4 regions of the Paraburkholderia agricolaris genome follow, and region 4 is predicted to be linked to each of the others. Evidence: riboswitches for the same ligand, from Rfam matches in the RefSeq annotation. Region 4 holds a riboswitch; each other region holds the start of a gene.
What was found. Region 4 has a riboswitch for cobalamin ahead of GH665_RS10010 (HoxN/HupN/NixA family nickel/cobalt transporter). Riboswitches for the same ligand answer to the same signal wherever they lie in the genome.

Region 1 (2,199 bases), on a different contig from region 4:
TGGCCTGTTTTTTTTCGTGGCCTTCGCGCCGGCGTTCGGTCATGCGTTGATGCGATTCGGGATCGGTCTTCATTGCAGGTCCTGTTCTGGAGAGTCGTTATTTGTCTGTTCGCCGACGGCCTGGGCGCTGCCCGAGGAGGCTATCGCCACCGTGACGCCACTGTGTACGGTTTTACGCACGAGCAGCCGCGTGTTGTGGGCATCGGCCACATCGGCCACATCGAACGCGCCGGCCGCAGCGAGCAGCGCGCATGGCTCGCAGACGCCGTCTATGCCGAGATGTTCGCGCACCGCCGCCGACGGATCGTCCACGGATATCGCCGCAATTTGCGCGCGGCTGAACAACTTCAGCGGCAGCGCGTGGCGTGTGCAGAATTCGAGCAAACCGGCTTCGTGGGCTTTGGTGTCGACCGAGGCAATCGCAGCGATTTCGCCGAATGTATGCGAGCGGAGCGTGGCGCGCACAGCCGCTTCGATCTGCTCAGCCGAACTGTGCAAGCGACAACCGATGCCGATGCTGAGTGTTTTCATGAAGGGTCTGCGAGAGTTGCGGTGGTCCAGGCGGCCCGTAGGGGCGGGCACCCAACGCGCGCATACAATAGCACACGGCAGGTCGCGCCGGCATGGCGAAAAGGCCCTGCTACACCCCGTGTTTCCTTGACGGCATGGGGCTCTCGGCCTAAACTCGCACGCACTTTGGTGCTCGTGTGCGCGCTCGTGCGCATGCAGTTAAACGGGAAACAGGGTGCCCACCTGCCATGGACCGGGCTAACCTGTGCTGCCCCCGCAACGGTAAGCGAAATGCGGTTCCAGATTGATTGTCTGGCGCCGCGGAGCCGGCTTCGATGTCCACGCGCAAGGCCGCGTCGGCATATGACCACTGGACGAGAAACCACTCGTCCGGGAAGGGGAAGCGGCGCTTTCGCCAGCCCGGATACCGGCCAGACGACGAAGAACGACCCCGCGGGGATGCGGCGGTGCGTTCATGACCGCATTTCTGTTTTCTGTTGCCCCGGCAACGCCGTTGTTCGTCCCCGTGTTTTGCCATTGTTATCGTTATTGCCTGCAGGGCGCGGCCCCGTTTGCATGACCGATACAGACAAAACGCGCAAACGCGCCGGCGTGCACCTGCAACTCCTACGGATGGACCTCACGATGCAAATTCAAATGCGCAAGATTCCCGTCACCATCGTCACGGGTTTTCTCGGCAGCGGCAAGACCACGCTGCTGCGGCACATTCTTCAGAACGCGGGCGGCAAGCGCATCGCGGTGATCGTCAACGAGTTCGGCGAACTCGGCATCGACGGGGAAATCCTCAAGGGTTGCGGCATCGGCTGCGATGAAAACGGCGTCGAAACCGAAGGCCAACTGTATGAACTCGCGAACGGCTGCCTGTGCTGCACCGTGCAGGAAGAGTTTTTCCCGGTGATGGAAAAGCTGGTGGAGCGCCGCGAGCAGATCGATCACGTGCTGATCGAAACCTCCGGTCTCGCGTTGCCGAAGCCGCTCGTGCAGGCTTTCAACTGGCCGCAGATCAAGAATAGCTTTACCGTCGACGCGGTCGTTACCGTGGTTGACGGGCCGGCCGCGGCGAGCGGCCAGTTCGCCGACAATCCGGTTGCGGTGGACGCGCAGCGCAAGGCCGATCCAAACCTCGATCACGAATCGCCGCTGCACGAACTGTTCGAAGATCAATTGTCGGCGGCCGATCTGGTGATTCTGAACAAAACCGACCTGCTTGACGAATCGCATCAGGCTTCGGTCGAAGCGCTTATTCGTGAAGAAATTCCGGCGCAGGTGAAGATCGTACGCGCGCAGATGGGCCAGCTCGACCTGCATACGCTGCTGGGTCTCGAAGCGGCCTCGGAGGAAACGATCCACTTGCGCCACGATCACCATGGTTCGGCTGACGACGCCGATCACCACCATGACGAGTTCGATTCGGTGGTGGTGCAGGCGAATGTTTCGTCGCGTGAGGCGGTGATCGCCGCGTTGCAAGGGCTGGTCGAAACGAACACGATTTACCGCGTCAAGGGTTTCGCTGCGCTGCCGGGCGCGGCGATGCGCCTCGTGATCCAGGGCGTGGGCCGTCGTTTCGATAGTTACTTCGACCGCCGCTGGCAAGCCGGGGAAGTGGGCGAAGGTCTGCAAAGCCGCTTCGTGCTGATCGGCGAAGACCTCGACCAGGCCGCGCTGCAA
Region 2 (2,199 bases), on a different contig from region 4:
AACTGGCCGTCGTGGCGAAAGGCGTCGTCGGGCAAGCCGGTGGTCAACGGCAAACGCGGCGCGCCTTCCGTTGCACGGCATTCAAGCGCGACCAGGTTCAGCGCCGCCACGTCGCCCGCGGACCACTGGTCGGCGCGTCCGTCGATACACCGCTCCAGGTCGCCGCCCAAATGTTCCAGCACGCTCATCCGGGTCGCGCCGAAACCGCGCGCGTTCAGCAACTCAGCCAGCGCTGCGGGTGTACGCCCGTCAGCGCTCAAAACGAACACGCGTGCGCCGTCGTACAAATGGGCATTCAGCGCCGGCAATGGCCGCCCCACTAGCGAAACCGTGGCCACATCCTGCAACGGCCAGCCCAGCCGTGCAGCCGCTAGCGATAGCGACGACGGCGCCGGCAGCACCCGCAATTCACCGGTCGGCAATTGCCGCGCCAACGTGGCGCCGACGCCGAACAGCATCGGGTCGCCACTCGCCAGCACACACACGGGCCCACCACGCTCCGCCAGCAAAGGTGCAAGATCGAACGGCTTCGGCCATGCCGTCCGGCGCGCAGCCAGACGCCTGGGCAGCATCGCCAGATGACGTTCGCCGCCATAAACCACCGACGCTTCCAGCAAAGCACGCCGCGCGGGCCGCCCCAAACCGGCGAAGCCGTCATCGCCTATGCCCACCACAGTCAGCCACGCCGGCATGCATCCATCCTCATTCTGTATCGTCAAATATTGCGCTGTGCCACGCCGGTCAAAGCGTCCAGCCTCGTTGTGCTGTTCGAAAAAAGGCATAATACAGCCGCCGGTGCCCTTCGGGGCCGAAGAGGGAACACAGTGTCGCTGTGGCTGCCCCCGCAACTGTATGCAGCGAGTCCGCCTGCGCTGCGCGCCACTGGTTCGACCGGGAAGGCGGCGGCGGACGATGACCTGCCAGCCAGGAGACCTGCCGGCCAGACTGTTCGTGCCAGCCACCATCGGGCGGGGTGTACCGATGCCGCAGCAATGCCCGTAAGGGCGGCGCTCGGGCCATCGCGCGACGCTCAACCCGGTGTCCGTCTTGAATCAAGCTTCGCCCTCCACTGTTTTACCCGACGCGGCGCTCGCGCTGCGGCCTTCGGCGTGTCCGGGGCTGCTGCGCATCGTCGCCGCGCGCGACGGTGGGATCTGCCGGATCAAACTGCCCGGCGGTGAGTTGAGCGCCGCACAGGCCATCGCGATCGCCGAGGCCAGCACGCGGCATGCAAGCGGTGTAATCGAGCTGACCAATCGCGCGAATCTGCAGGTGCGTGGCGTGCATGCTGTACAAGGCGGGCATGAAACGGCACTGATCGCGGCACTCGTCGACGCGGGCCTTGGACCGGCTGTCGGACCGATTCCAGCCAACGCTGCGGTAGATGCTGCCAGTTTGCTGCTCGCGACTTCGGCGGACGACGTGCGCAATGTGATGGTGAGTCCGACTGCCGGGCGCGATCCATTTGCACTGTTCGACACGCGGCCCCTTTGCACCGAACTGCTTGCCTTGCTGCAAACCGAAGCGCGTTTCGCGGCGCTGTCGCCCAAATTCGCGCTATTGCTCGACGGCGGCGAGCGCCTTGCGAGAGTCGATCATCCGCACGATGTCTGGCTGGCGGCGACGCAAGCCGATGACGGCGTGCGATTTGTGTTCGGCTTGGCCGGTTGCCCCGCTGGAGAGACGAACGCGAAACCTGGCGCCCTCGGCGCCGTACTGCCTACGCAGGTCACCGGCCTGGTTCGCGCGCTGCTGCATACGTTCCTCGATCTGGCCGCCGCCGATGCCACGCGCATGCGTCATCTGCTTACCGCGCATTCCATCGACGCCGTTTTGCAGCACGCTCGTCAGTACATCGATTTCCCGCTGTCACGCGACGCGTCGCTCGCACACTGGCAACGCGGCACGCCTGCCGATGCCACGCTGCGGCTCGGCGCGCACGCTCAACGCGTCGTGGGCCTGCAGCACGCGGGCGGCCAACCGCCTCTCGGACGCCTCGACGCCGCCACCTTGCACCGCCTCGCCAAACTCTCCCAACAGCACGGCAACAGCACGCTGCGCATCACGCCCTGGCAAAGCGTCCTGCTGCCCGATATCGCAGCAAACCATGCGGCCGCCGTGCTCGCGGAAATGAACGCGCTAGGTCTCGCCTGCGATCCCGCGCAGCCGATTACACACCTGATCGCCTGCGCCGGTTCC
Region 3 (2,199 bases), on a different contig from region 4:
GGCGGTCCGTCGCGTAGCCCACCGACTGGTCGAACTGGGTGGTCGGCGTAACGTCCAGATGAAATGCGAGGCCCGTCGTCAGTTGATGATCGAGTTGCCGGTCGGCGCCGCCTGCATTGTCGTACGACAGATCGGACTTGTGATACAGAGCGAACGCGGAGAGCGACCAGTTGTCGTGTGCGTAGCCGAGTCGCGCGTCCACGTCCTGCGCGTGGTACGGATTGCGGCCGTCCTCGTGACCATAGGCGTACGGCTGGGTCGCATCGATCCCGGCAGTGTTGTAGTCGTGCAGGCCGAGCGAGTAGGTCAGCCCCGAGAGTGCGGAGAGCGGACCCGTGGACGGGATACTGCCCGACGTGCGGAGCTGTGTGTCGAAGGTCTTGTTCGAACCGCCGCCTACCGAGACCGTGGTCCGATTCGGCTGATTGGATGCATGGTTGGTGAATAACTGTATGACGCCGCCCATCGCGTCCGCGCCGAACGAGGCGGCCGCCGGTCCCGAGATCACCTCGACGCGGTCGAACGCGGAGGTTGGCAGATCGGCCCACGCAGCTTGCCCGGTGGTCGAGGAACCGACCCGGATGCCGTCGATAAACACCGCGACCTGACTGGCCGACGAGCCCCGGATGCTGACCGCGGCGGAAGAACCTGGTCCGCCGCTTTGCGAAATGGTGACGCCAGGCAGCGTGGCGAGGGCCTGCGTGATACTCGGATCGGCTGGCGACAGACGGTCGAGATCGGCGCGCGTCAGGACCTGAGTGGTGGCGAAGCGTCGGTCGAACGATTGCGGCAGATGTTGCGTGTCGCCGCTGACGAGAATATTCGGCAGCGTGGTTTCTGCCGGAGTCTGCTCCGGCTGCTGCAACGACGTGCCGTCCGCGGCCTGTGCAACCTGCCATGCCGAGACGGTCAGGGCGGAGGTGATGATGAGTTGGCGGAACTTCATGATGAGATGTGTTCGTTCTTGCAGATTTCTGTGGGTAGAGGGCTACGGGGCTAGGGGGCCAGCAGGCCGTTTAGCCGCGTTCAAAGGTTTAACGTCTGGCGCAACAGGCTTCCAGTTCGTCGTAGCGCTTCATGCGATAGGGGACGAACGAGCCAGGCCAGGCGGCAATCCTGAAGGCGGCGAAAGCGCTATCAATGGCGATGACGCGCCAGCGCGAGGTTCCCCTTGTAGGGAACCGGGTTGAACAGCAGTGGACATGACAGATCCTGAGGCTTGGGCTGTCTTTGCAGCGGGCGACCGCTCAAGAGCGGTGCTTGCACATCGGGACACCCCGCCCGGTGCGGCTGCGCAGACCTCGGTTCGATGGCAGGTCTCCTGGCTCACGGGTCAATGTCACGTGCCGACCTTCCCGGTGCTCTGCTCCAGTGGTCATGAATGGCACGGACTCGCCGCTTACAGTTGCGGGGGCAGCCGCAGATTCGGAGCATGGCTGCTCGTACTGCGTTCCCTTTTGATCCCGGTAACGGGAACCATCAGCGCGAAGCGTACCGATGCGTCGTGGTGGCCGTCAATCACTACGGCGTTGGCGGTACGCTTCCTGTTGTTATTACGTCTGGCTTACTGGGTTGCGAGCCTTTGCCGCAGTGCCCTGGCGGCCAGCACCATGTTGGACAAGGCGGCTTCCGTCTCCGGCCAGCCCCGGGTTTTCAGGCCGCAGTCGGGGTTGACCCACAGACGCTCGGCGGGGATGACCTCGCATGCGCGTTCGAGCAGCCGCTGCATGGCTTCGACGCTCGGCACGCGCGACGAATGGGTGTCGTATACGCCGGGTCCGATTCCGTTCGGATAGGCGAACTCGCCGAAGCCGTCGAGCAACTCCATCGAAGAGCGGGATGTCTCGATCGTAATCACGTCCGCATCCAGCGCGGCGATCGACGGCAGAATGTCGTTGAACTCCGAGTAGCACATATGGGTGTGGATCTGCGTGGCGTCGGAGACGCCGCCCGCTGAAATCCTGAAGGCCCGGGTCGCCCAGTCGAAGTAGTCGGACCAATCCGCCTTATGCAGCGGCAAGCCCTCGCGGAAGGCGGGCTCATCGATCTGAATGATGCGGATGCCGGCCTTTTCGAGGTCCACGACTTCGTCGCGAATGACGAGCGCCAGTTGGAGCGCCGTGGTTGAGCGCGGCTGGTCGTCACGAACAAACGACCATTCGAGCATGGTGACCGGTCCGGTCAGTACGCCTTTCACCA
Region 4 (2,199 bases):
TACGATGACGGTGTTCGCCGCTGAGGGTCTCGGCAACGCGCATGTGCCATTGCTCTTCCTCTACGGCGGCAAGGATTCGCTGGTCGATACCCACGCGACGCTTGCCCGCGCCACCGCGCTCAATCCTCGCATCGTCAGCAAGGTGTACGCTGAATCAGGCCACGCGCCGTTTATTGAGGAACCCGATCGTTTCAATCGCGACCTGGCCGAGTTCGTCAGAACGGCTACCGGGCAATGAAGACCGAGGTGCTGCCCGCCCTTGTGCGTTTGCCTCGCGGCGAACCGTCTTGCGGATGCCGGATAAGCGCCCCGGCGTAAACGATTCTGCATCCGCATGCACCGCCATGACGCCCAGGCCCAGCCGTTGCGCATGTTGCGCCAGACAGGTGCATGCCGGCAGCACATGGGATCGTTTGCAGGATCGGCTGAAATCCCCATGGCAACGGCATTCTCCGGCTGTTTGGATCGAAGGTGGCATGACTCTTGTGCATGTTTCTCAAACTCTCAGACAAAAGCGGATGCGGGATGCACGAATATCGATTACGACACAAACCATACTTGCCGCTCGACGCGCGCGCATTGTATAAGCGTCAGGCATCACCTTGTCAGGACGGAAAGTGAAGCCGGTGAGAATCCGGCACGGTCGCGCCGCTGTATCCGGTTGGGCAGTTTCACGATTGCCGAACCGGGAGTCAGACCTCTTGTCGCCCTGCTTCTACCTCAAATGGGACGCGCTCCTCCCAAGGACCTAACCGATGATTTCTCAGTTTGCAAAAGTTTTCAGTGACTCGAGTACGGAGGTGCGAAGCAAGCTCTTCGGTATCTACAGCCTGTTAATCGCGATCAACGTGCTCGCGTGGATCTGGGCCGTCGTGGCATTCCGCAACCATCCGCTGCTGCTCGGAACCGCGCTGCTGGCCTATGGTTTCGGATTGCGTCATGCCGTCGACGCCGATCACATCGCCGCAATCGACAATGTCACGCGCAAATTGATGCAGGAAAAGAAGCGGCCTGTGGCAGTGGGCTTCTTCTTTTCGCTTGGCCATTCAACGGTTGTCGTGCTCGCGTCCGTCGCCGTTGCGATTACTGCGTCCGCCATGCAAACGCGTTTCGATCACTACAAGGAAATTGGCGGAATCGTCGGAACCCTGGTGTCGGCGCTGTTTCTGTTCGCGATCGCGCTCATGAATCTGATCATTCTCAAGTCGATCTATAGCGCGTGGCGTCACGTCAGAAGCGGCGGCAAATATGTCGAAGACGATTTCGACATGCTGCTGGCGGATCGCGGGTTTTTGTCCCGGCTCTTTCGCCCGCTGTTCCGCCTGATTACGCGCAGCTGGCACATGTACCCGCTGGGCTTCCTGTTTGGCCTGGGATTCGATACGGCAACCGAAATCGGATTGCTCGGGATCGCCGCAACCCAGGCGTCCAGGGGTCTCTCTCCGTGGGCGATCATGGTGTTTCCCGTCCTGTTCAGCGCCGGCATGTCGCTGATCGATACGCTTGACGGACACCTGATGTTAGGCGCCTACGGCTGGGCCTACCTGAAACCGATCCGCAAAATCTACTACAACATGACCATCACGCTGGTGTCGGTCATCGTGGCGGTTGTGATCGGCGGTATCGAAGCGCTGGGGCTGATCGCCGACCAGTTGAAGCTGCAAGGTCCGGTGTGGGATGCCATCGGCACGCTCAATGATAATTTCGGAACCCTCGGCTACATCATCATCGGCATCTTCGTTCTCAGCTGGGTTACATCAGTCCTGATCTATCGGGCAAAGCGTTTCGACGAACTGGAAGTAAGCCGCTAACGGCACGCGTCAGTCCGCCTCTGGATTCGAGCGGACTGACCGCATTGAACGCGTGACCTCACACACTCGTAAGCCGGTTGTAACCCCACATTAAAATTAGTAATAGCGCTACATTGGACATGTGAAACCTTGTATCTTTGGCTGAATAGCCGCGTGGCATAATCAGCGCCTCGCTCTTACCTGTCTGCGTGCTCCGTCCTCAGCATGTTTCGCTCGCGCCTCCTGAAGATTGGCAACCTGCTCGGATTGCTTGCGATCCTGATGAGCACGCTTGCGCCAACGGTTTCGCAGGCGCTCGCGGCACATAACCGGCTGGGCGAAGCCCTCTCGAGCTACTGCACCGCCGAGCCGGACACCACACCGCTCGCGCATGACAGCAAGTCGTCGC

Region 1: linked by a shared signal. The riboswitch ahead of cobW (cobalamin biosynthesis protein CobW) and the one ahead of GH665_RS10010 (HoxN/HupN/NixA family nickel/cobalt transporter) in region 4 are both predicted to bind cobalamin.
Region 2: linked by a shared signal. The riboswitch ahead of cobG (precorrin-3B synthase) and the one ahead of GH665_RS10010 (HoxN/HupN/NixA family nickel/cobalt transporter) in region 4 are both predicted to bind cobalamin.
Region 3: linked by a shared signal. The riboswitch ahead of GH665_RS33890 (TonB-dependent receptor domain-containing protein) and the one ahead of GH665_RS10010 (HoxN/HupN/NixA family nickel/cobalt transporter) in region 4 are both predicted to bind cobalamin.

The regions. Positions count from the first base shown of each region.
Region 1 covers NZ_QPER01000002.1:2,048,946-2,051,144, reverse strand. Annotated here, with positions in the region: gene cobO (cob(I)yrinic acid a,c-diamide adenosyltransferase) at 1-73, opposite strand, end outside; gene GH665_RS30515 (cobalamin biosynthesis protein) at 70-531, opposite strand; cobalamin riboswitch at 681-960, shown strand; gene cobW (cobalamin biosynthesis protein CobW) at 1,156-2,199, shown strand, end outside.
Region 2 covers NZ_QPER01000002.1:1,771,673-1,773,871, reverse strand. Annotated here, with positions in the region: gene cbiE (precorrin-6y C5,15-methyltransferase (decarboxylating) subunit CbiE) at 1-692, opposite strand, end outside; cobalamin riboswitch at 777-955, shown strand; gene cobG (precorrin-3B synthase) at 1,039-2,199, shown strand, end outside.
Region 3 covers NZ_QPER01000002.1:2,818,320-2,820,518, reverse strand. Annotated here, with positions in the region: gene GH665_RS33890 (TonB-dependent receptor domain-containing protein) at 1-946, opposite strand, end outside; cobalamin riboswitch at 1,295-1,496, opposite strand; gene metE (5-methyltetrahydropteroyltriglutamate--homocysteine S-methyltransferase) at 1,565-2,199, opposite strand, start outside.
Region 4 covers NZ_QPER01000001.1:2,212,849-2,215,047, reverse strand. Annotated here, with positions in the region: gene GH665_RS10015 (alpha/beta fold hydrolase) at 1-238, shown strand, start outside; cobalamin riboswitch at 575-720, shown strand; gene GH665_RS10010 (HoxN/HupN/NixA family nickel/cobalt transporter) at 756-1,811, shown strand; gene GH665_RS10005 (DUF2946 domain-containing protein) at 2,016-2,199, shown strand, end outside.